3 regions of the Streptomyces sp. NPDC127114 genome follow, and region 3 is predicted to be linked to each of the others. Evidence: riboswitches for the same ligand, from Rfam matches in the RefSeq annotation. Region 3 holds a riboswitch; each other region holds the start of a gene.
What was found. A riboswitch is a leader RNA that binds a small molecule or an ion and turns the genes downstream of it on or off. The one in region 3 is predicted to bind cyclic di-AMP.

Region 1: it holds a riboswitch for cyclic di-AMP, as region 3 does, so the genes downstream of both, ACFVGS_RS19490 (peptidoglycan DD-metalloendopeptidase family protein) here and ACFVGS_RS08065 (transglycosylase family protein) in region 3, are expected to answer to the same signal.
Region 2: it holds a riboswitch for cyclic di-AMP, as region 3 does, so the genes downstream of both, ACFVGS_RS25920 (M23 family metallopeptidase) here and ACFVGS_RS08065 (transglycosylase family protein) in region 3, are expected to answer to the same signal.

The regions. Positions count from the first base shown of each region.
Region 1 is NZ_JBHXTJ010000017.1:141,559-148,435, reverse strand. It holds gene ACFVGS_RS19505 (helix-turn-helix domain-containing protein) at 1-346, shown strand, start outside; gene ACFVGS_RS19500 (DUF6126 family protein) at 365-520, shown strand; gene ACFVGS_RS19495 (tyrosine-protein phosphatase) at 539-1,336, opposite strand; cyclic di-AMP (ydaO/yuaA leader) riboswitch at 1,710-1,862, shown strand; gene ACFVGS_RS19490 (peptidoglycan DD-metalloendopeptidase family protein) at 1,867-2,856, shown strand; gene ACFVGS_RS19485 (SGNH/GDSL hydrolase family protein) at 3,032-3,826, shown strand; gene ACFVGS_RS19480 (hypothetical protein) at 4,044-5,204, shown strand; gene ACFVGS_RS19475 (SIMPL domain-containing protein) at 5,334-6,332, shown strand; gene ACFVGS_RS19470 (TetR/AcrR family transcriptional regulator) at 6,730-6,877, opposite strand, start outside.
Region 2 is NZ_JBHXTJ010000029.1:22,652-29,528, forward strand. It holds gene ACFVGS_RS25905 (GNAT family N-acetyltransferase) at 1-1,013, opposite strand, end outside; gene ACFVGS_RS25910 (HPr family phosphocarrier protein) at 1,282-1,563, shown strand; gene ACFVGS_RS25915 (GntR family transcriptional regulator) at 1,793-2,476, opposite strand; gene ACFVGS_RS25920 (M23 family metallopeptidase) at 2,712-3,482, opposite strand; cyclic di-AMP (ydaO/yuaA leader) riboswitch at 3,495-3,659, opposite strand; gene ACFVGS_RS25925 (M16 family metallopeptidase) at 3,862-5,229, opposite strand; gene ACFVGS_RS25930 (M16 family metallopeptidase) at 5,256-6,602, opposite strand; gene ACFVGS_RS25935 (DNA topoisomerase (ATP-hydrolyzing) subunit A) at 6,788-6,877, shown strand, end outside.
Region 3 is NZ_JBHXTJ010000005.1:256,269-263,145, reverse strand. It holds gene ACFVGS_RS08075 (septum formation initiator family protein) at 1-2, opposite strand, end outside; gene eno (phosphopyruvate hydratase) at 141-1,427, opposite strand; gene ACFVGS_RS08065 (transglycosylase family protein) at 1,694-2,404, opposite strand; cyclic di-AMP (ydaO/yuaA leader) riboswitch at 2,408-2,581, opposite strand; gene ACFVGS_RS08060 (transglycosylase family protein) at 2,839-3,852, opposite strand; gene ACFVGS_RS08055 (cytochrome P450) at 3,972-5,231, opposite strand; gene ACFVGS_RS08050 (TetR/AcrR family transcriptional regulator) at 5,266-5,874, opposite strand; gene ACFVGS_RS08045 (alpha/beta fold hydrolase) at 5,998-6,843, shown strand.

The sequences.
Region 1 (6,877 bases), on a different contig from region 3:
GGCCGAGGCCGTCGAGGCCGACGGCTGGATCTACCGCCCCGCCGGAGGCGCGGGCCGCGCCATGCAGGCGCTGCGCGTCCACGTGCCGTACGCCACCAGCGCCGACATCGTGCGTGTCCACCCCGGCGAGGAGTGGATCCACGTCCTCGACGGCCGGGTCAGGCTCGCGCTCGGCGACGCCGTGCACGTCCTCGACCCGGGGGACAGCGCGCACTTCGACTCGCTCACCCCGCACCGCATCGGCGCCGCCACCCGCGGCGGCGCCGAGCTGCTGTTCGTCCACACGCTGATGCAGAGCCCCGCCGCCGAGCTGTGCCTCGGCGACGGCACTCCGCACCGCCGCTGACCCTCAGAGAGGATCGACATGTCCGACAAATCCGTACCGGTCACCGGCGAGGAGCGCGGTGGCGGCAAGTTCCCCAAGGGTCTGGTGCTCCGGCTCTTCGCCTACCTGGTCGCCGGCCACCTCTTCGCCGCGTTCCTCTACCTGCTGTTCGCCCTGGGCGCGCAGAACCAGTAGGGGAACCTCCTCAGGGGGCTACGCGCCCGCGAGCAGCCGCTCGCGCAGCCGCTCGCGGGTCTCCGGGGCGAGCCTCAGGCCCTCCGCCAGATAGGTGTCGACGGAGCCCCAGGTCTCCTCGATGGCGTCGAAGGCGGCCCGCAGATACTCCACCCGCGCGTCGAAGAGCGGGCTCAGCAGCTCCATCACCTCGGGCGACATCGCGTCCGGAGCGGTGGAGCTGCGCTGTACCTTGTAGCGGCGGTGCGGGGCGTTGGACTTCAGGTAGTCCTCCTCGATCGCCTCGCGCTCCACGCCGACCGCGAGCAGCGAGATCGCGATCGCCAGCCCGGCCCGGTCCTTGCCGGCCGCGCAGTGCATCAGGGCGGGGACGCTGTCCTCGGCCATCGCGTGCAGGATCCGGCTGTGCTCGGCGGTCTTCCCGACGACCATCTTCCGGTATGAATCGGACATCCGGGCGGCGGCCCTGCCGTCGCCGAGCAGCTCGCGGAGCTGGACCACGTCCCCGTTGCGGACCAGCTTCCAGAACTCCTTGCCGTCGGCGGGGTCGCTCAGGGGTATGTTCACGTTCCGCACGCCGGGGAGGTCGACGTCCGGGCCCTCGATGCTGCGGTCGGCCTCGTTGCGGAAGTCGAAGACGGTGTGGAGGTCCAGGGTGGCGAGGAACTCCGCGTCCTCGGTCGTGGCGTGCGCCAGGTGGCCGCTGCGGAAGAGCCGCCCGGGGCGCACGGACAGGCCGTCCACGGTCGGCAGTCCGCCCAGGTCGCGGAAGTTGCGTACGCCGGTGAGCTCGGGCTCGGTCGTCGCTTGCGTCACGGTTGCTCCTGCTCTCGAGATCGGTTCCTGGGGCAATCATCATGGCTGGAACGCTCCGCACACACCCCATCGGGATGGAATGCGTGATCTGTCCGAATTGACTGATTGGACATAAGGCGCCCTGGTTGCAGGGGAGATGGGCTCCGGGGCGTGAGGAGCGTCATACACGTGACGGACCGTGGCTGATCGACTTTTTCAAATTCCCTTGGGCAAAGGGAAATCGAGGGGGCGTCATCGACGGAGGGTGACCGGAATTCCGGCCGGAATTCACGCGGCAGACGAATCCGTGGAACCTATGGCTTGTTCCTGTCGTCTCCGCTCGTCTAGCGTCGCGCTCACTCCGGACGGACCGCCTAATCCTGCCGCCGACCGGAATCCGCACCCACCCGTACACGGCAGGAGCGGGGGACCCAGGTAAGACGCCGATCCCTCGAAAGGACGGCTCGGGGTGAAGCCGCGCGACCACGCGGCCGGACATCTCCAGTCCGAACCCGACAGCTCACCTCGCAGGCGACGGAGAGGAATTCGCCATGCCCGCGAAGGGTAAGCACCGCCGCCCCAAGGCCAACCCGATCACCCGCGGGTTCGTGGCCGCCGGCACCGGAGGCGCCGTCGTCGCCCTCCCGCTGATCGGCGCCACCGGCGCGCACGCCGCCGAGCAGGCCGCCCCCGCCCACCCGCAGCAGGCCGTCGCCGCCGCTGCCCCCGCCGTCGCGACCCCCGCCAAGGCCCCGGCCAAGGCGAAGACGTACACCGTCGTGCGCGGCGACTACCTGTCGAAGATCGCCACCGAGCACCACCTCGCCGGCGGCTGGCAGAAGCTCTACCGCGACAACCGCCAGGTCGTCGGCGACAACCCCTCGCTGATCCTCCCCGGCATGAAGCTGACCCTCGGCGCCAAGAACACCGCCAAGGCCACGCCCGCTCCCAAGGCCGCCGCGCCGAAGGCCGCCGCCCCCAAGAGCTCCGCCAAGAACGGCGACGACGCGCCCACCCGCGCCTCCCGCGGCAGCGAGCGCGCCTCGGCCCCGGCCGCCGTCTTTTCCTCGGACTCGGCGTCCTCCTCCTCGTCGTCCTCGTCCGCCGGCTCCTCGTCGGCCGGTGCGGCCAGCTCCTCCGGCTGGGTCGCCCCCGTCGGCGGCGGCATCTCCACCCCGTACCGGGCCTCCGGCTCGATGTGGTCCTCCGGCTACCACACCGGTGTCGACTTCATCGCCTCCTCCGGCACCTCCGTCCGCGCGGTCGGCCCCGGCACCGTCTACTCCGCCGGCTGGAGCGGCGCCTACGGCAACGAGGTCGTCATCCAGCACGCGGACGGCACGTACTCCCAGTACGCCCACCTCTCCTCGCTGTCCGTCTCCGCCGGCCAGTCCGTGAGCGGCGGCCAGCAGATCGGCCTGTCCGGCTCGACCGGCAACTCCACCGGCCCGCACCTCCACTTCGAGATCCGCACCGGCCCGAGCTACGGCTCCGACATCGACCCGCTGGCCTACCTGCGCCAGCACGGCGTGGGCATCTGACCTCACGTCAGCATCCTGGCGTCACCTGACGGCGCCCCCGGAGGCCCGGCACACCCGTGCCGGGCCTCCGGCGTATTCCGGCTTGGTGGAATCTTTATCGGTGGCATATGTCACCCACCGTCAACCCCTCCTTACGGTCGCGTAGGTCACAACCCGAGGGGAAAGATGTGCTCCCGTGGCAGACGATTCGAGATCAACAGACAAGAACGCATTCGGGTCGTACGCGGCGATCGGTGACAGCTTCACCGAGGGCGTCGGAGACCCCGGGCCCGACGGGACGTTCGTCGGCTGGGCGGACCGGTTCGCGGTCCTGCTGGCCGACGAACTGCCGGAGCACGAGGACTTCCGGTACGCCAATCTCGCCGTACGGGGGCGCCTTCTCGACCAGATCGTCATGGAGCAGGTCCCGCGGGCGAAGGAACTCGCCCCGGACCTCGTGACCTTCTGCGCGGGCGGAAACGACATCATCCGCCCCGGCACCGACCCGGACGACGTCGCCGAGCGCTTCGAGCGCGCGGTGGCCGACCTCACCTCCGCCGTCGGCACCGTCATGGTGACCACCGGCTTCGACACGCGCGACGTGCCCCTCCTCAAGCACCTGAGGGGCAAGATCGCCACGTACAACGGGCACGTCCGGGCCATCGCCGACCGGTACGGCTGCCCCGTGCTCGACCTGTGGTCGCTGAAGTCCGTCCAGGACCGCCGCGCCTGGGACGAGGACCGGCTCCACCTGTCGCCCGAGGGCCACACCCGGGTCGCGCTGCGCGCCGCCCAGGTCCTCGGCAGGCGCGTACCGGCCGACCCGGAGCAGCCGTGGCCTCCGCAGCCGCCGCGCGGCACCCTGGAGGTCCGCAAGGACGACATCCACTGGGCCAGGGAGTACCTGGTGCCGTGGATCGGGCGCCGGCTGCGCGGCGAGAGCTCCGGCGACCACGTCGAGGCCAAGCGCCCTGACCTCATGCCCCTCTAGCGGGCAGGTCCGGGATTCGGGTCGAGGACGCGCTTGCGCGTTCACGCGGTAGAGGAGGCCGAGGGCGGCAGTCCGGCCCTCGGCCTCCTCTGCTGGGCGGGCGCGGGCCAGGGAGGGGCTGACGGCCGGGCGAGGAGCCGGGCCGGGGGGCGGGGCTGACGGTCGCGGTGTGCGTGTCCGGTCCAAAATGTGATGACTTGTCTGGTAATCATCATGCGTGTACGTCCGTCGCATCCTCACGGCTCTTCTGCTCGCCACGGCCGCGCTGTTCGCCACGGTCCCTCCGGCGGCCGGAGCGGACACGGGCCTGGGGGGCGGCACGGCCGCCGGAGGGCACACCGCCTCCGCGCCGCGTGCCGCGGCCCCCGCCTCCTTCACCATCGCCGGCCTCGACCTCCACGACGCCCAGATCGCCAGGTTCGGCGACACCTACTACATGTACGGCTCGATGTACGGCTGCGGCTTCGAGTGGTACGTCAAGCCGACGCCCTGGTGCGGCTTCGGCGTCTCCACGGCGTCCAGGCCGCAAGGGCCGTGGACCCCGCCCAGGCTGCTGTTCGACCCGACGACCGTCGACCCCTGGACCGACAACTCCTGGCAGGACACCTGCGGCGCCTCCGGGCAGGGCTGCTTCAACCCGCGGATGATCCGCCGCACCGGCTGGGGCCGCGACGACGGGGCCTTCGTCCTCTGGTTCAACAGCCCCCGGCACTACTCCCTCGACGGGACCCATGCCTACAACGCGATGGGCTGCGCCTCCGCCGCGGGACCGTGCGGGCCCGCACCCGTCACCGACGGCTTCTACCGCAAGCCCACGCTCTCCGTCTGCAAGGGCAACGGCGACTTCGGCATCATCGACTCCGGCACCCCGGGCGGCCATCCCGCGATCGTCTGCACCCTCCCGGGCAGCGCACAGCTCAACATCGAGGAGCTCGACGCGTGGGGGAGCGGCGGCACCGGCGTCGGCGTGCGCAAGGTCGCCGGGCTCAAGAAGATCGAGGGGCCGGGAGGCTACTGGGACCCGGTGCAGCGACTCTACGTGCTCACCTACGCCGATCCCGCCTGCGGCTACTGCACCGGCACCCCGATCGGCTACGCCACCGCGCCCTCGCTCTACTCCGGCTGGGCCGCGCCCGACAACCTCGGCTGGAACGCGCCCGCGTTCGGGCGGCGCATCTTCAACGGCAACAGCTGCGGCGGACAGCCGCGGACCGTGACCGTCCTCGACGGGCAGCCGTGGCAGATCATCGACCTGTGGCTCGGCACCCGCAACGAGGCCGCGGCCGCCACCCATCTGGTCCCGCTCGCCTACAAGCCCGCACCGGGCATCGCGGGCGACGGCCGGCTCTGGCGCCCGCCGCTCAGGCTCGACTGCTGAAGCCCGAGGCCTGGTACGGAGAGGTGAAGGAGAGGACCGTCCAGGAGTGGCGCGGCGGCTCGACGGGCGGCGGCTGGTGGGATGTGCGCGCCGGACGACCACCGGCAACCACCGCCGAAGGGACCGCCCATGACGCCTCGTCACCCCGACCACCACCCCGGAGCCCTCCCCGACGCCCGCCCCGAGGCCCTGCTGGAGGCCCGCTCCCAGGGGCACCCCGGACGGCGCACCGACGCCGTGACCGGCCGCCCGGAGGCCCGCCCCGAGGCCCGCCCGGGGGCCCGCCCGGAGGCCCGCCCCGAGGGGCACACCGGGAGGCGCGCCGACGCCGTGACCGGCCGCCGGTCCGCGGGCCGGCGGACCGGCGGCCGCTTCCGCGCGCTCGCCGTCGGCGCCGTGGCCGGTGCCGCGTTCGGCGGAGTCCTCCTCGGCGCCGCCGCTCCCGCCCTCGCCGCCGCGCCGGGCACCACCGTGCCCGCGGCCGCCGCCGCACGGGCTCCGCAGCCGACCACCGTCACGGTCGGCGGCAGCGGACGGGCCGCCGCGGCACCCGACCTCGCGGCGCTCTCGGTCGGTGTCGAGGCGACCCGCAAGACCGCGAAGGAGGCCCTGGCCGCCCAGAGCGCGGCGGCGAAGGCGCTGGTCGAAGCGCTGCACGTGCAGGGCATCGCCGAGCGTGACATCCGCACCGAGAGCCTCTCCCTGTCGCCGGTCTACACCCAGTCCCCGGAGGGCGAGAGCAAGGTCACGGGCTACCAGGCCGGGCAGACCTTCTCCGTGAAGGTCCGCGACATCGACCGGACCGGCCAGATCATCGGCGCCGTGAACGAGGCCACCGGTGACGCGGGCCGGATCAACGGCGTCGTCTTCGACGTGGCCGACCCCACCAGGCTCCGCGCCAAGGCCCGCGAGGCCGCCTACCGCGACGCCCATGACAAGGCCGCGCAGCACGCCCGGCTGAGCGGCCACAAGCTGGGCCGGCTGGTCTCGCTCACCGAGGGCGAGAGCAGCCGCCCCGGCCCCGGCGCCGTCCCGAGCGCACCCGCCGACGGCGGCGAGGGCGTACCGCTCGCGCCGGGCGAGATCGAGGAGCACGTGACGGTCACGGCCGTGTTCGAGCTGGTCTGAGCCCGGCACCGGCGTCGCCGGACGCCTGCCGGGCCTGCCCGGGTCGTAGCGCCGTGGCGGGGAGACGGGCTGCCGGGATGGCAGGGGCGCGAGGGCCGCAGGGCCGCGCGGTTCTGCCGGCGGCTCGCGGGACCGCGCGGGTCCGCCGGCTCGCGGGGGCTGCCGGGTGGCAGGGGCGTAGGGGTCCAGGCCGTTGCGGGACTGCCGACGGCTCGCCGGCCGCCTGGTGCGGGGGCTGCCGCGTCGCAGTGGCGTGGGGTTGTGGGGGCGAGGCTCCCGGAGCCAGGGTTCTCGGGGCGAGGGGCCCGGGGGCGGGGGCCTGGGGCGCGGGGTCCGGGGGCGGGGGCCCTGGGCGAGGGTCCCAGGACGCGCGGTCCGGCGAGCTCGGCGGAAGCCGTCACTCCGTCGGCGGCGCCGGGTCCGTCGCGCTCGCCGGGTCCGTCGCGGTCGCCGGGTCCGTCGCGGTCGCCGGGTCCGTAGCGGGGAGGCCGAGTTCCCGGGCGAGGGCCGCGTCCGCCCAGGCCAGCATCGTGGTGCGGGAGAGC
Region 2 (6,877 bases), on a different contig from region 3:
CGCATCCCGTACGAGCGGGCCTGGCGGACCAGGGCGCGCTGGCGCTCGCGGCCCTCGGGCCCGCTCTCGGCGTATCCGGCGGACAGGACGACGAGGCCGCGGACGCCGTGTTCGCCGCAGTCGGCGACGGCCTCGGGGACGCGCTCGGCGGGGACGGCGACGACGGCGAGGTCGACGGGCTCGCCGATGTCGGCGACGGAGCGGAAGGCGGGCACGCCCTCCAGCTCGTGCGGGCGGCCCTCCTCCAGCGCGGCGTTCACCGCGTGGACGCGGCCGGTGTAGCCGCCGTCGAGGAGGTTGCGCAGCACGGTGCGGCCGACGCCGCCGGGCGCGCGGCCGACGCCGATCACGGCGACGGAGCCGGGGGCGAGGAGCCGCTGGACGGACCGGGCCTCGGCGCGCTGTTCGCGGGCGCGCTGGACGGCGAGCGAGCGGTCGGTGGGCTCCAGGTCGAGGTGGAGGCGGACGGAGCCGTCCTCGAAGCTGCGCTTCTGGGTGTAGCCGGCGTCCGTGAAGACCTTGATCATCTTGGTGTTGGCGGGCAGCACCTCGGCGGCGAACCGGCGGATGCCGCGTTCGCGGGCCACCGCCGCGATGTGTTCGAGCAGTGCGGAGGCGACGCCGCGGCCCTGGTGGGCGTCCTGGACGAGGAAGGCGACCTCGGCCTCGTCGGCGGGTGCCGAGGCGGGCCGGCCCAGCTCGTTGATGCGGTCGTAGCGCACGGTGGCGATGAACTCGCCGCCGACGGTCGCCGCGAGCCCGACCCGGTCGACGAAGTCGTGGTGGGTGAAGCGGTGGACGTCCTTGGCGGAGAGGCGCGGGTAGGGCGCGAAGAAGCGGTAGTACTTCGACTCGTCCGACACCTGCTCGTAGAAGCTGACCAGGCGCTCGGCGTCGTCGGCGGTGATGGGCCTGATGCGCGCGGTGCCGCCGTCCCGGAGGACCACGTCCGCTTCCCAGTGGTCGGGATAGGCGTGCTCCGGCTCCCCCGACTGTTCCGACGCGCTCTGCATGGGGCAAGCGTACGGCCGGGGTACGACAGTGGCACCGGCCGTGCGGGGCACGGTCCCGCGCGGCGTACGGCCGGGGTACGACAGTGGCACCGGCCGTGCGGGGCACGGTCCCGCGCGGCACCGGCGCACCGCTCGCGCCCGAGGTTCACGCCGTGCAAGGTAGGGAGGGCCGATCGGCCGCCGGCCCCGGGCCGAAGGTCGGTACGAGCATGTCGTCACCCGTGAGAGACTGGTCTAGACAACCGCTGAAAGTTGAAGGGCAACCACCATGGCTGAGCGCCGCGTCAACGTCGGCTGGGCCGAGGGCCTGCACGCCCGCCCCGCCTCCATCTTCGTCCGTGCCGCCACGGCCGCCGGCGTCCCCGTGACGATCGCCAAGGCCGAAGGCAACCCGGTCAACGCCGCGTCCATGCTCGCGGTGCTCGGCCTGGGCGCCCAGGGCGGCGAGGAGATCGTGCTCGCCTCGGACGCCGACGGCGCCGAGGCCGCGCTCGACCGCCTGGCGAAGCTGGTGGCCGAGGGTCTCGAGGAGCTTCCCGAGACCGTCTGACCCGTCACCTCCCCGACGACGGATCGCGAAGCGGCCGTGTCCTCCGGTTCTCCGGCAGGCACGGCCGTTTTCCTTTCCCGTGGCGCGCTTCCGGTCGACGGGAATTCAGCAATAGGTATTGCCACCCGCTCGGAAGTCATGGCATCGGAGCGGAGCGCCGTGGAATTCCCTTCAGGGCAGCACGGAACAGCGGGCAATAATTCCCGGCTCTTTGTATACGACCCTCGCGTTAATTCTGCGGTCCCGAACTGTTTACGGCATGTTGCGAAACCCTCACACGTGACCGGTCCGCCTGTTTCAGCCGGTACAGCGGGGCCGCGCGCTCCACGTGCAGCGCGGTCAGCGCCCGGGCCCGTTCCGCGTCGCGGCGGGCGACGGCGTCCACGATGGCCCCGTGCTCGGCCCAGGACTCCGCGGGCCGCTCGGCCGGGTCGAGCGCGTACATCCAGGCGATCTTGTGCCGCAGCTGGGTGAGCAGTGTCGTGAGCGGCGGACTGCCCGAGGCCTGGGCGAGGGTCTCGTGGAACCAGCCGCCGAGCGCCGTCAGGTCCTCGCCGCGGCCGCTCCGGGCCCGCTCCTGCCCGAGTCTGACCAGGCCCCTCAGCACCTTGAGGTGGGCGTCGGTGCGGCGCTGTGCGGCCCGGGCCGCACCCAGCGGCTCCAGCAGGCAGCGCATGTCGAGCAGGTCGGCGGCCTCCTGCACGGTGGGCTCGGCGACATGCGCGCCGGCGTGCCGGCGGCTCACGACGAAGCCTTCCGACTCCAGGGTGCGCAGCGCCTCGCGGACCGGGACGCGGGAGACGCCGTAGCGGCGGGCGAGCTGTTCCTCGGTCAGTCTGGCGCCCCGCGCGTACACCCCGGAGACGATGTCGTCCCGGATCGCCGTGCATACCGAGTGCGCGGGAATGCGCATGTCCGACCTCCGAATTCGTCCGCGCTAAACCCCCGTCGGGCGGCGCCTGTCCGGCGACTCTATTGCAGGACGACGGAATTTCCGATGCCGCCCGGTGACAAAGAACGCAAAAAGCCCCGGCTCGTTTCGAGCCGGGGCTTTCGTGCGGGATGCGCGCGCCGGACCGCGCGGGATTCGCGCCTCGGACGCCCGTGCCGGACGCCCGTGCCGGACGCCCGTACCGGATGCCTCCGCGTCAGACGTTGACGCCGCGTGCGCGCAGGTAGGAGATCGGGTTGATGTCGGAGCCGTAGTCCGCACCGGTGCGCGCCTCGAAGTGGAGGTGCGGGCCGGTGGAGTTGCCGGACGAGCCGGAGATGCCTATCTGCTCGCCCGGGGTGACCTTCTGGCCGACGCGGACGGTGATGGCGGAGAGGTGGCCGTACTGGGTGTACGTGCCGTCGTTCATCCGGATCACGATGTTGTTGCCGTACGCGCCGCCCCAGCCGGCCTCGACGACGGTGCCGGAGCCGACGGAGACGACCTTGCTGCCGTAGGCGGCGTGGAAGTCGATGCCCGAGTGGCTGCCGGAGGACCAGAGCGAGCCGCCGGTCTTGTAGCCGGTGGTCACGTACGAGCCGGCGACGGGGAGCTGGAAGGAGGCGAGGCGCTTGCGCTCGGCCTCCCGGGCGGCGCGCTCCTTGGCCTCGCGGATCTCCTTGGCGCGGGCCTCGGCCTTGCGCTTCGCCTCGGCGGCGGCCTTGACGCGGGCCTCGGCCTCGGCGGCGGCCTTCTCCTGGGCGGCGGCCTGGGCGTCGACGCGCTCGGCGAGGGAGTCCTCGGCGATCACCTGGGTGAGGCCGGTGTCCTCGAGGGAGGTGTCGTCCGTGTCGGCGGCGAGCGCCGGGGAGGCGAGGGTGCCGATCACGCCGGTGGTGGCGAGCGTCGCCACGCCGGCGATGCCGGCGCCTCGACGAGCCAGCCGGCTCGGACCACGATGCTTCCCGGTGGCACGGGTGAACGCCATGTAGTGGCTGATCCTTTCCTTCCCTCTCGCCTACCGGGTTAGCTGACGGGTTCGGAGCAGGAAGGTCTCCTACGGGCCCCTCCGCCTGAGCGAAGGCGTCCGATTCACCCCAGGGACTGCGCATGGGTCCCCGGCTCCCCAGGCTCGCGCCTTGCGGGGACTCGGCGATGACTGTCCGTTGCCGCGGATGCGGCGTCGTGCAACGGCCGGACAGCCGGGTCGACGCTAGGCCGATCTTCTGTCAATCGCCAAACAGACGCGCACGTTTGTAAGACATGCCACAGGGCAGACGACCACACTCCTCAGCAATCCGGACATAAGGGAGGACCCTGACGAACCAGGTCGTCAGGGTCCTCGAAACCGTGTGACGGCGGCTCAATCAGCCGCTGACCACGGTCACTTCACCGATGCCGAGCGCCCGCACCGGCTCCGCGATCTGCGCCGCGTCGCCGACCAGGACCGTCACGAGCCGGTCCACCGGGAAGGCGTTGACCACGGCCGCGGTCGCCTCCACCGTGCCCGTCTCGGCGAGCCGCGCGTACAACTGCGCCTGGTAGTCGTCCGGGAGGTGCTGCTCGACCTGGTCGGCCAGCGTCCCGGCGACGGACGCGGCCGTCTCGTACTTCAGCGGTGCCACGCCCACTAGGTTCTGCACGGCCACGTCGCGCTCCGCGTCCGTCAGGCCCTCGGCGGCCAGGGTGCGCAGCACCTTCCACAGGTCGTCAAGTGCCGGTCCGGTGTTAGGGGTGTCGACCGAGCCGCTGATGGCGAGCATCGACGCGCCGTTGCCGGCGCCGTCGGAGCGCAGCACCTGGCCGAAGGCCCGCACGCCGTACGTGTAGCCCTTCTCCTCGCGCAGGACGCGGTCCAGGCGGGAGGTGAGGGTGCCGCCGAGGCAGTACGTGCCGAGCACCTGGGCCGCCCACACGCGGTCGTGGCGGTCCGCGCCGACGCGGCCGATGAGCAGCTGCGTCTGGACGGCGCCTGGCCGGTCCACGATGACGACGCGGCCCGTGTCGTCGGCCGTGACGGGCGGCATCGGGCGCGGCGCGGCCGGCTTGCCGCTCCAGGCGCCCAGGGTCTCGGCGAGGACCTTGTCCAGGTCGACGCCGGTCAGGTCGCCGACCACGACGGCGGTGGCGGCGGCCGGACGGACGTACGCGTCGTAGAAGGCGCGGACGGCGGCGGCGTCGATCGCGGCGACGGTCTCCTCGGTGCCCTGGCGCGGCCGGGACATGCGCGAGGCGGCCGGGAACAGCTCCTTGGAGAGCTGCTTGGCGGCACGGCGGGCCGGGTTGGCCGTCTCGTGGGGGATCTCGTCCAGCCGGTTGCGCACCAGCCGCTCGACCTCGGTCTCGGCGAACGCCGGGGCGATCAGGGCCTCCGAGAGCAGGCCGAGCGCCTTGGGCAGCCGGGAGACCGGCACCTCGAGCGAGACCCGTACGCCGGGGTGGTCGGCGTGCGCGTCCAGCGTGGCGCCGCAGCGCTCCAGCTCGGCGGCGAACTCCTCGGCCGAGTGCTGGTCGGTGCCCTCGGACAGGGCCCTGGCCATGATCGTGGCGACGCCGTCCAGGCCCTCGGGCTCGGCGTCCAGCGGGGCGTCGAGGAAGATCTCGACGGCCACCACCTGCTGGCCGGGGCGGTGGCAGCGCAGCACGGTCAGACCGTTGTCGAGCGCGCCGCGCTCCGGGGCCGGGAAGGCCCAGGGCTTCGCCTCGCCCGGGGTGGGCTGCGGGTGGAAGGTCATGCTGGTCAAAGACGTGGCGGCGTCGGTCACCGGTCCGCTCCCTCTTCCTCGTCGCTGTCGGTCCCCTCGGCGGTGTCGCCCACCGGCTCGTAGACCAGGACGGCGCGGTTGTCCGGGCGCAGCCGGGCCTTGGCGACCTCCTGCACCTCCTCGGCGGTGATGTCGAGGACCCGGTCGACGGCGGTCAGGGCCAGCTGCGGGTCGCCGAAGAGCACCGCGTACCGGCACAGTTCGTCGGCGCGGCCGGCGACGGTGCCGAGCCGGTCCAGCCACTCGCGCTCCAACTGGGCCTGGGCGCGCTCCATCTCCTCGGGCGTGGGCCCCTCGGCGGCGAACCGGGCGAGCTCCTCGTCGACGGCCGCCTCGATCCGCGGCACCTCGACGCCGCCGGAGGTCTTGACGTCCAGCCAGCCGAGCGAGGGCGCGCCGGCGAGCCGCAGCAGGCCGAAGCCGGCGGCCACGGCGGTGCGGTCGCGGCGGACCAGCCGGTTGTGCAGGCGGGAGGACTCGCCGCCGCCCAGGACGGTCAGGGCCAGGTCGGCCGCGTCGCACGCGCGCGTGCCGTCGTGCGGCAGCCGGTAGGCGGCCATCAGGGCGCGGGCCGGGACCTCCTCCTCGATGACCTCGCGGCGCTGTTCGCCGATGGTCTCGGGCAGGTCGCCGGGGCGCGGCTCGGGCTTGCCGTCGTGGCCGGGGATGGAGCCGAAGTACTTCTCCACCCAGGCGAGGGTCTGCTCGGGGTCGATGTCGCCGACGACCGAGAGCACCGCGTTGTTCGGCGCGTAGTACGTACGGAAGAAGTTCCGCGCGTCTTCCAGGGTGGCGGCGTCCAGGTCGGCCATCGAGCCGATCGGGGTGTGGTGGTACGGGTGGCCCTCCGGGTACGCGAGGGCGGTGAGGCGCTCGAAGGCGGTGCCGTACGGCACGTTGTCGTAGCGCTGGCGGCGCTCGTTCTTGACGACGTCGCGCTGGTTCTCCATGGAGACGTCGTCGAGGGCGGTGAGCAGCGAGCCCATGCGGTCGGCCTCCAGCCAGAGCGCGAGCTCCAGCTGGTGCGCCGGCATGGTCTCGAAGTAGTTGGTGCGCTCGAAGCTCGTCGTGCCGTTGAGCGAGCCGCCCGCACCCTGCACCAGCTCGAAGTGGCCGTTGCCGTGGACCTGCTTCGAGCCCTGGAACATCAGGTGCTCGAAGAGGTGGGCGAGGCCGGTGAGGCCCTTGACCTCGTGACGGGAGCCGACGTCGTACCAGAGGCAGACCGCCGCGACCGGGGTCAGGTGGTCCTCCGAGAGCACCACGCGCAGGCCGTTGGCCAGCCGGTGCTCGGTCGCTGTCAGTCCGCCGGAGCCGGCCTCGGCCTCAGCCGTGTGACCCATGGGCGTATGTCCCTTCGATCGCGATCGGGAAAAGTCCTGCCACTGTATGCAAGCGCGCCGACACCTGGCGAAGTTCCCGGCCGCATCCGATGTCCCTCTTCCGGGTCGCGGTCGGCGTTGTCGGTGCCACGGTCCACAATGGTCCGCGTCAGATCAACCTTGTTGGTGAAGGAGCCGCAGCCGCGATGGCCCGCCGCAGCACGAAGACACCGCCGCCGGACGACGCGTTCGAGGAGCGAATCCTCGACATCGACGTCGTTGACGAGATGCAGGGC
Region 3 (6,877 bases):
ATGTCCAGTGCCTCCCCTGATCACACGTGCGTCCCCGCACACGGTACGGGACCGAGTGCGGGGACGCTTCGCTTCGCTACGCCTTTGCTACCTGTTTGATTCTTCGGATGCAAAGCCCGTAGCTACGTCGTCAGGGCAGGTCAGCCCTTGAAGCGCGGGAAGGCGGAGCGACCCGCGTACACCGCGGCGTCGTCGAGGATCTCCTCGATGCGCAGCAGCTGGTTGTACTTGGCGACGCGCTCGGAGCGGGCCGGGGCGCCGGTCTTGATCTGGCCGCAGTTGGTGGCGACGGCCAGGTCGGCGATGGTGACGTCCTCGGTCTCGCCGGAGCGGTGGGACATCATGCACTTGAAGCCGTTGCGCTGGGCGAGCTCGACGGCGTCCAGGGTCTCGGTCAGCGAGCCGATCTGGTTGACCTTGACCAGGAGGGCGTTGGCGGAGCCCTCCTCGATGCCGCGGGCGAGGCGCTCCGGGTTGGTGACGAAGAGGTCGTCGCCGACGAGCTGGACCTTGGAGCCGAGCTTCTCGGTGATGGTCTTCCAGCCGGCCCAGTCGTCCTCGAACAGCGGGTCCTCGATGGAGACCAGCGGGTACGCGGAGACGAGCTCCTCGTAGTACTCGGTCATCTCGGCGGCCGAGCGGGACTTGCCCTCGAACTCGTACGAGCCGTCCTTGTAGAACTCGGAGGCGGCGACGTCGAGCGCGAGCGCGATGTCCTTGCCGGGCACGTAGCCGGCCTGCTTGATGGCCTCGAGGATGAGGTCGAGGGCCTCGCGGTTGGAGCCCAGGTTCGGGGCGAAGCCGCCCTCGTCGCCGAGGCCGGTGGACAGGCCCTTGGTCTTCAGGACGGACTTGAGGGTGTGGTAGACCTCGGTGCCCCAGCGCAGGGCCTCGGAGAAGGACTCCGCGCCGATCGGCGCGATCATGAACTCCTGGATGTCCACGTTGGAGTCGGCGTGCGAGCCGCCGTTCAGGATGTTCATCATCGGAACGGGCAGCAGGTGCGCGTTCGGGCCGCCGAGGTAGCGGAACAGCGGCAGGTCGGAGGCCTCGGAGGCGGCGTGCGCGACGGCGAGGGAGACGCCGAGGATGGCGTTGGCGCCGAGCGAGGACTTGTCCGGGGTGGCGTCCAGGTCGAACATCGCCTGGTCGATCAGGCGCTGCTCGGTGGCGTCGTAGCCGACGAGCTCCGGGCCGATCTGCTCGATGACGGCGAGAACGGCCTTCTCCACGCCCTTGCCCTGGTAACGGTTGGGGTCACCGTCGCGGAGCTCGAGGGCCTCGAACGCACCGGTGGAGGCACCGGACGGGACGGCAGCACGGCCGGTGCTGCCGTCGTCGAGGCCGACCTCGACCTCGACCGTGGGGTTGCCTCGGGAGTCCAGGATTTCCCGGGCTACGACGACGTCGATGGACGGCACGAGCATCTCCTTCTGGGATGTGACGCTGGTTGTGACGCATGCGGCAAGGACTCGTACGCCTTGCGACACGAGCCTAACCGGCTCGGGGGCTCCGGCCAGCCGGGCGCCCGCCCCCTGGGACGAAAAAGGACCCAAGGGCATGCATCTGTGGGCGAAAGACCTCTTACCTACTCACGAGTAGGGTGCGGGGCAGAGGAAACCCCGGCCCGGAGCGCACGGGGGAAGGGCACTCCGGACCGGGGTGGTCACTCACCGCGGGAGGGTCGGCAGGCTCACTTGAGGTGGAGCTGCTGGCCCGGGTAGATCAGGTCGGCGTCCTCGACGACGTCCTTGTTCAGCTCGAAGAGCCTGGCCCAGCCGCCCTTGACGCCGTGCGCCTGGGCGATCTTGCTGAGGGTGTCGCCGGCGACGACCTTGTACTCGCCGTCACCCTTCTTGACCTTCTTGCCGGTCGGCGTGGTGACGGTCTTCTTGGCGTCGGCCTTCCTCGGAGCGGTCTGCTTGGGGGCGGACTGCTTCGGGGCCTGGCGCTGCTCGCTGCGGGTCGTCGGCTGCTCGGTGGAGCGCTGCGGAGCGGTGGTGGTGCTCTCGGCGGAACCGCCGGTGTACGTGGCGCCGGAGAGGCCCACGCCACAGCTCGGCCAGGCACCCTTGCCCTGGCCCGCGAGGACCTTCTCGGCGATGGCGATCTGCTGCGACTTGGAGGCCTGGTCGGCGGTGGAGGCGTAGGCGGTGCCGCCGTACGCGGCCCAGGTGGAGGCCGAGAACTGCAGGCCGCCGTAGTAGCCGTTGCCGGTGTTGATGGACCAGTTGCCGCCGGACTCGCACTGGGCGACGGCGTCCCACTCGGAGGCCGTGGCGGCCGAGGCGGTGCCGGCGGCCATCAGCGGGGCCGCGACGGCGACGCCGGCGGCACCGGCGAGCGCGATGGCGCGGGTGGCCTTGGAGGAACGGCGGTGTTTGCCCTTGCCGGAAAGCAGCATGGAAGTTCTCCTCACCGACGCCTGCGAGGTGAGCTGTCGGGTTCGGGCGAGTGAGTTGCCCGGCCGCGTGTCCTAGCACGCGGCTTCACCCCAAGCCGGTCGTCGGCCGTCTGTCTCAACGGCCGGGGCCGGCACTTACCTTGGGTCCCCCGCTCCTGCCTTCGGCGCTTGCGCGACGACTGTTCCCTCCGTCCGGCGGCAGGATTCGGCGTACCGGTCGGCGGGGCCCGCGGTGGCGAGCGGTCACGACCGTAGACACACACCCGGGAGAAGTTCAAAGGGCATCAACCCGGGAAAATCGCCCCTACTTGCACCCCGTCAGGAGGTGTTTACGCAGGTGAGGGGCGACGCCGGCAAACTTTGCGGTCGCGACACGCCAGTTCGAGAAGAGAGACCCATGTCTCACTTACGCAGAACGGACATTAAGCCGCGAACTACCCCTTGCCCACGAGCTCGTCGAGCTCCAACTCAAGGCTCTGACCAGGAATGATGAGGTCGGGGTCGGATCCGACCGTCTGCTTGTTGGCGTCGTAGAGGGCGGCCCAGCCGCCGTCGAGGCCGTTCTCCTGCGCAATGCCCGACAGGCTGTCACCCGGCTTGACGGTGTATTCGTCCGCCTTGTCCGTCTTGTCGGCATCTACCGAACCCTCGGCGCTCTCACCGGCCTTGTCGGCCGCGGTCGGATCCGGGGCCGCGTGACGTCCGGATTCAGGCGTGGTGTCCGTCATGCCCGGTTCTTCTGTCGCGGCGTCACCCCGGTGCTTGCCGGTGCCGGGAGCGGTGGTCGCGTCCGGCGTTCCCGAGGTACCCGGCGTAACCGACGGGTCGGACGTTCCCGGCGTTACGGGCGTACCGGGCGTCGCGGGAGTCGCGGGCGTGGTGCCGGTCGAGGGAGTGCCGGACGCCGGGCTCGTCGGGGTGGCGGGCGTCGCCGGAGCGGTGGTCGAGGCCGAGGGCTCCGGAGTGGTCCCGGCGGAGCCGGCGGGCAGGCCGTCGGTGCGGTTCGACTCGGGGCGGGGGCCCGTGGACTCCTCGACGGGCGTGCCGGGACCCGGGTCGACGCCGGGCGCCTTGCCGTCGTTGGTCAGTCCGGCGATCGGGGCGCAGGTGGCCCACTGGTTGTCGCCGGCCGCGAGCGCCTTGTCCGCGACGGCGATCTGCTGGGCGCGGCTCGCGAGGTCCGCGCTCGGCGCGTAGGCGAGGCCGCCGTGGCGCTCCCAGCTCTCCTGGGTGAACTGGAGCCCGCCGTAGAGCCCGTTGCCGAAGTTGGCGCTCCAGGCCCCGCCCGACTCGCACTCGGCGACGCGGTCCCACGTGGCGGCGTCGGCGGCGGATGCGGAACCCGTGGCGAGCAGCGGCAACGCCAGGGCCGAGCCGGTCACACCCGCGGCGACGACGATGGCGGGGGCCTGGCGGGGTCTGCGGTGTCGTCCGTTTCCGGAGCGCATGCGGAATGCCCTTTCGCGTGACAGCTGAGACTGCGGGTGAAAGTAGCGGCATTCGAACGTGAGTCACAAGCTGATGCAGCGCAGATCACGTAAACATCACAGTATTGACGAGATGTCAGTCAGCGGGCGGGGGAGAATTCGACCGGAAGCGTGCGAAGTCCGCGCATGATGAGCCCGCCGCGCCAGCGCAGTTCCGCCGGATCGGCGCCAAGTCGCAGATCGGGCAGGCGGGTCAGGAGCGTCGCGAGCGCGGTCTGCCCCTCCAGGCGCGCCAACGGCGCTCCCAGGCAGTAGTGGATGCCGTGCCCGTACCCGAGGTGCTGGTTGTCCCGCCGCGCGAGGTCCAGGGTGTCCGGCCCGTCGAACCGCGCCGGATCCCGGTCCGCCGCGGCGAGCACCACGAGCACCGGATCGCCGGCCGGGATCTCCTGCCCGCCGACGGTCAGCGCCTCGGTCGCGAAGCGCCAGGTCGCGAGCTCCACCGGCCCGTCGTACCGCAGCAGCTCCTCGACGCCGGTCTCCAGGAGCCCGGTCTCCCCGGCCGCCAGCGAGTCCTGGAGCCGGGCCCGCTCCCCGGGGTTGCGCAGCAGCGCGTACACCCCGTTGCCGATGAGGTTGACGGTGGTCTCGAACCCGGCGAAGAGGAGGATGAACGCCATGGCGGCGGCCTCGTTCTCGGTGAGGTGCTCGCCGTGGTCGGAGGCGCGGATCAGCCCGGAGATCAGGTCGTCGCCGGGCTCTTCCCGCTTCTTGTGGATGAGCTCGGCGAGATAGCCCCGCATCTTCTTCACCGAGCGCGCCACGCCGCCGCGCGGCCCGCCGCCGTGCCGGATCATCATCCCGGCCCAGTCCCGGAAGTCGTCCTGGTCCTCGCGCGGCACGCCGAGCAGGTCGCAGATCGCGTAGATGGGCAGCGGGAAGGCGAACTCGTGGATGAGGTCCGCGCTCCCCCGCGCGGCGAAGCCGTCGATGAGGTGGTCCGTCAGCTCCTGCACGCGCGGCGCGAACTCCGCCACCCGGCGCGGCGTGAAGGCCTTCGAGACCAGCCGCCGCAGCCGGGTGTGGTCCGGCGGGTCGATGTTGAGCAGATGCGTCATCAGCTCGGCCTTGCGCTCGCCGGGAATGCCCGTCTTGCCCTTGGCGTGCGCGGGCTCGTCGTGATGCGCCGGGTTCTTCGAGAGCCGCTGGTCGGCCAGCGCCTGCCGGGCGTCCCCGTACCGCGTCACCAGCCACGCCTCGACCCCGCTGGGCAGGGTGGCCTTGTGCACGGGCGCGTGCTCGCGCAGCCAGGCGTAGGCCGGGTACGGGTCGGTGGCGAACTCCCAGGTGAAGAGCTCGGGGGCGGGCGGTACGGAGGGGGTGCCGGGGGTGCTGCTCACCTTCCGACCGTACAAGGCGACCGGGCGGACCCGCTCAGCGGTAGGCGGCGAGGAAGACGCGGACGCCCTCGGTGGCGTAGCGCTCCAGCTCGGTGTCGTCGTGCTGGGCGCTGCCGTGGAACATCGCCTTGTTCACCGGGATCCACAGCAGCAGACCGGCGAAGTGGTGGGCGGCGAGGAGCGGGTCGCCGATCCTGAGCAGCCCCGCGTCGGCGAGCCGCCGGAAGGTGTCCGCGAGGTTGGCGAGGACCCGCTCGAAGCCCCGCTCGTACCAGGTGGCGCCGAGCTCGGGGAACTGGTCGGCGTTGGCGATGATCAGCCGCCGCAGCTGGAGCACGTGGGTCTGGGTGAGGGTGACCGTGAACCGCCGGGCCAGCCGGAGCAGGCCGTCCTCCAGGCCCGCCGCGTCGACGGGGATGTCCGCCACGGCGTCGATCATGCCGTCGATGCCGTCGGTGGTGGCCAGGACGATCTCGGCGAACAGCTTCTCCTTGTCGGCGAAGTGCTTGTAGACCGTCTGCTTCGACACCGCCGCCAGCCGGGCGATGTCGTCCATGCTCGTCCCCGCGTATCCCTTGGACAGGAACACCTCGGTCGCGGCTTCCAGGATCGACTGGTGCTTGCGCGCCGATCGGGCGTCCATCCCCGGCTCCCCTCTGTTTTCTTTCGTCGTCGTCCCCGCACCCGAAAGAGTACTGGACTGACCAGTACTCGTGTGGGTACTGTACTGTCCAGTTCCCAAGATCTCCGGGGGAAGGGATCCTCTATGTCCATCAGCACGCCTTTCGCGACCGTCACCTCCGCCGACGGCACCTCCATCGCCTACGAGCGCCGGGGCACCGGGCCCGCCGTCGTCCTCGTCGGCGGCGCCTTCATGACCCGCGGCGACTCCGCCGAGCTCGCGGAGCTGCTCGCCGAACGCTTCACCGTCATCACCTACGACCGCCGGGGCCGCGGCGACAGCGGCGACAGCGGGCCGTACGAGGTGGGGCGCGAGGTGGAGGACCTGGACGCGCTGATCCAGGGACCGGCCGGCGGCTCGGCCATGGTCTTCGGCATGTCCTCCGGCGCCGTCCTCGCCCTGGAGGCCACCGCCCGGGGCAGCGCCGTCTCCCGACTCGCCCTCTACGAGCCGCCGTTCGTCACCGACGACAGCCGCCCGCCGCTGCCCGCCGACTACGTCGAGCACCTGACGGAGCTGGTGGCGAAGGAGGCGTACGGGGACGCCGTCGCCCACTTCATGACGGCGGCGGTCGGACTCCCCGACGAGGTCGTCGCGGGCATGCGACAGGCCCCGTTCTGGGCGGCCATGGAGGCCGTCGCCCGCACCCTCCCCTACGACGGGCGGATCATGGGCGACACCATGTCCGGCCGGCCGCTGCCGGTCGAGCGCTGGGCCTCGGTGACCGTCCCCGTCCTCGTCGGCAGCGGCGACGCGGGAGCGCCCCACATGCTGACCGGCGCGCGGGAGCTCGCCGCCTCGGCCGGCAACTACACCCTGCGGGTCTTCCCCGGCGAGGAGCACGCGATAGCCCCGCAGGTCCTGGCCCCGGCCCTCGCCGACTTCTTCACCGCGTCGACGACGGCCGGCGAGGAGCACGCCGATCGGTGAAGGTGACACATGTGAGGTACCGCCGGCATACCGC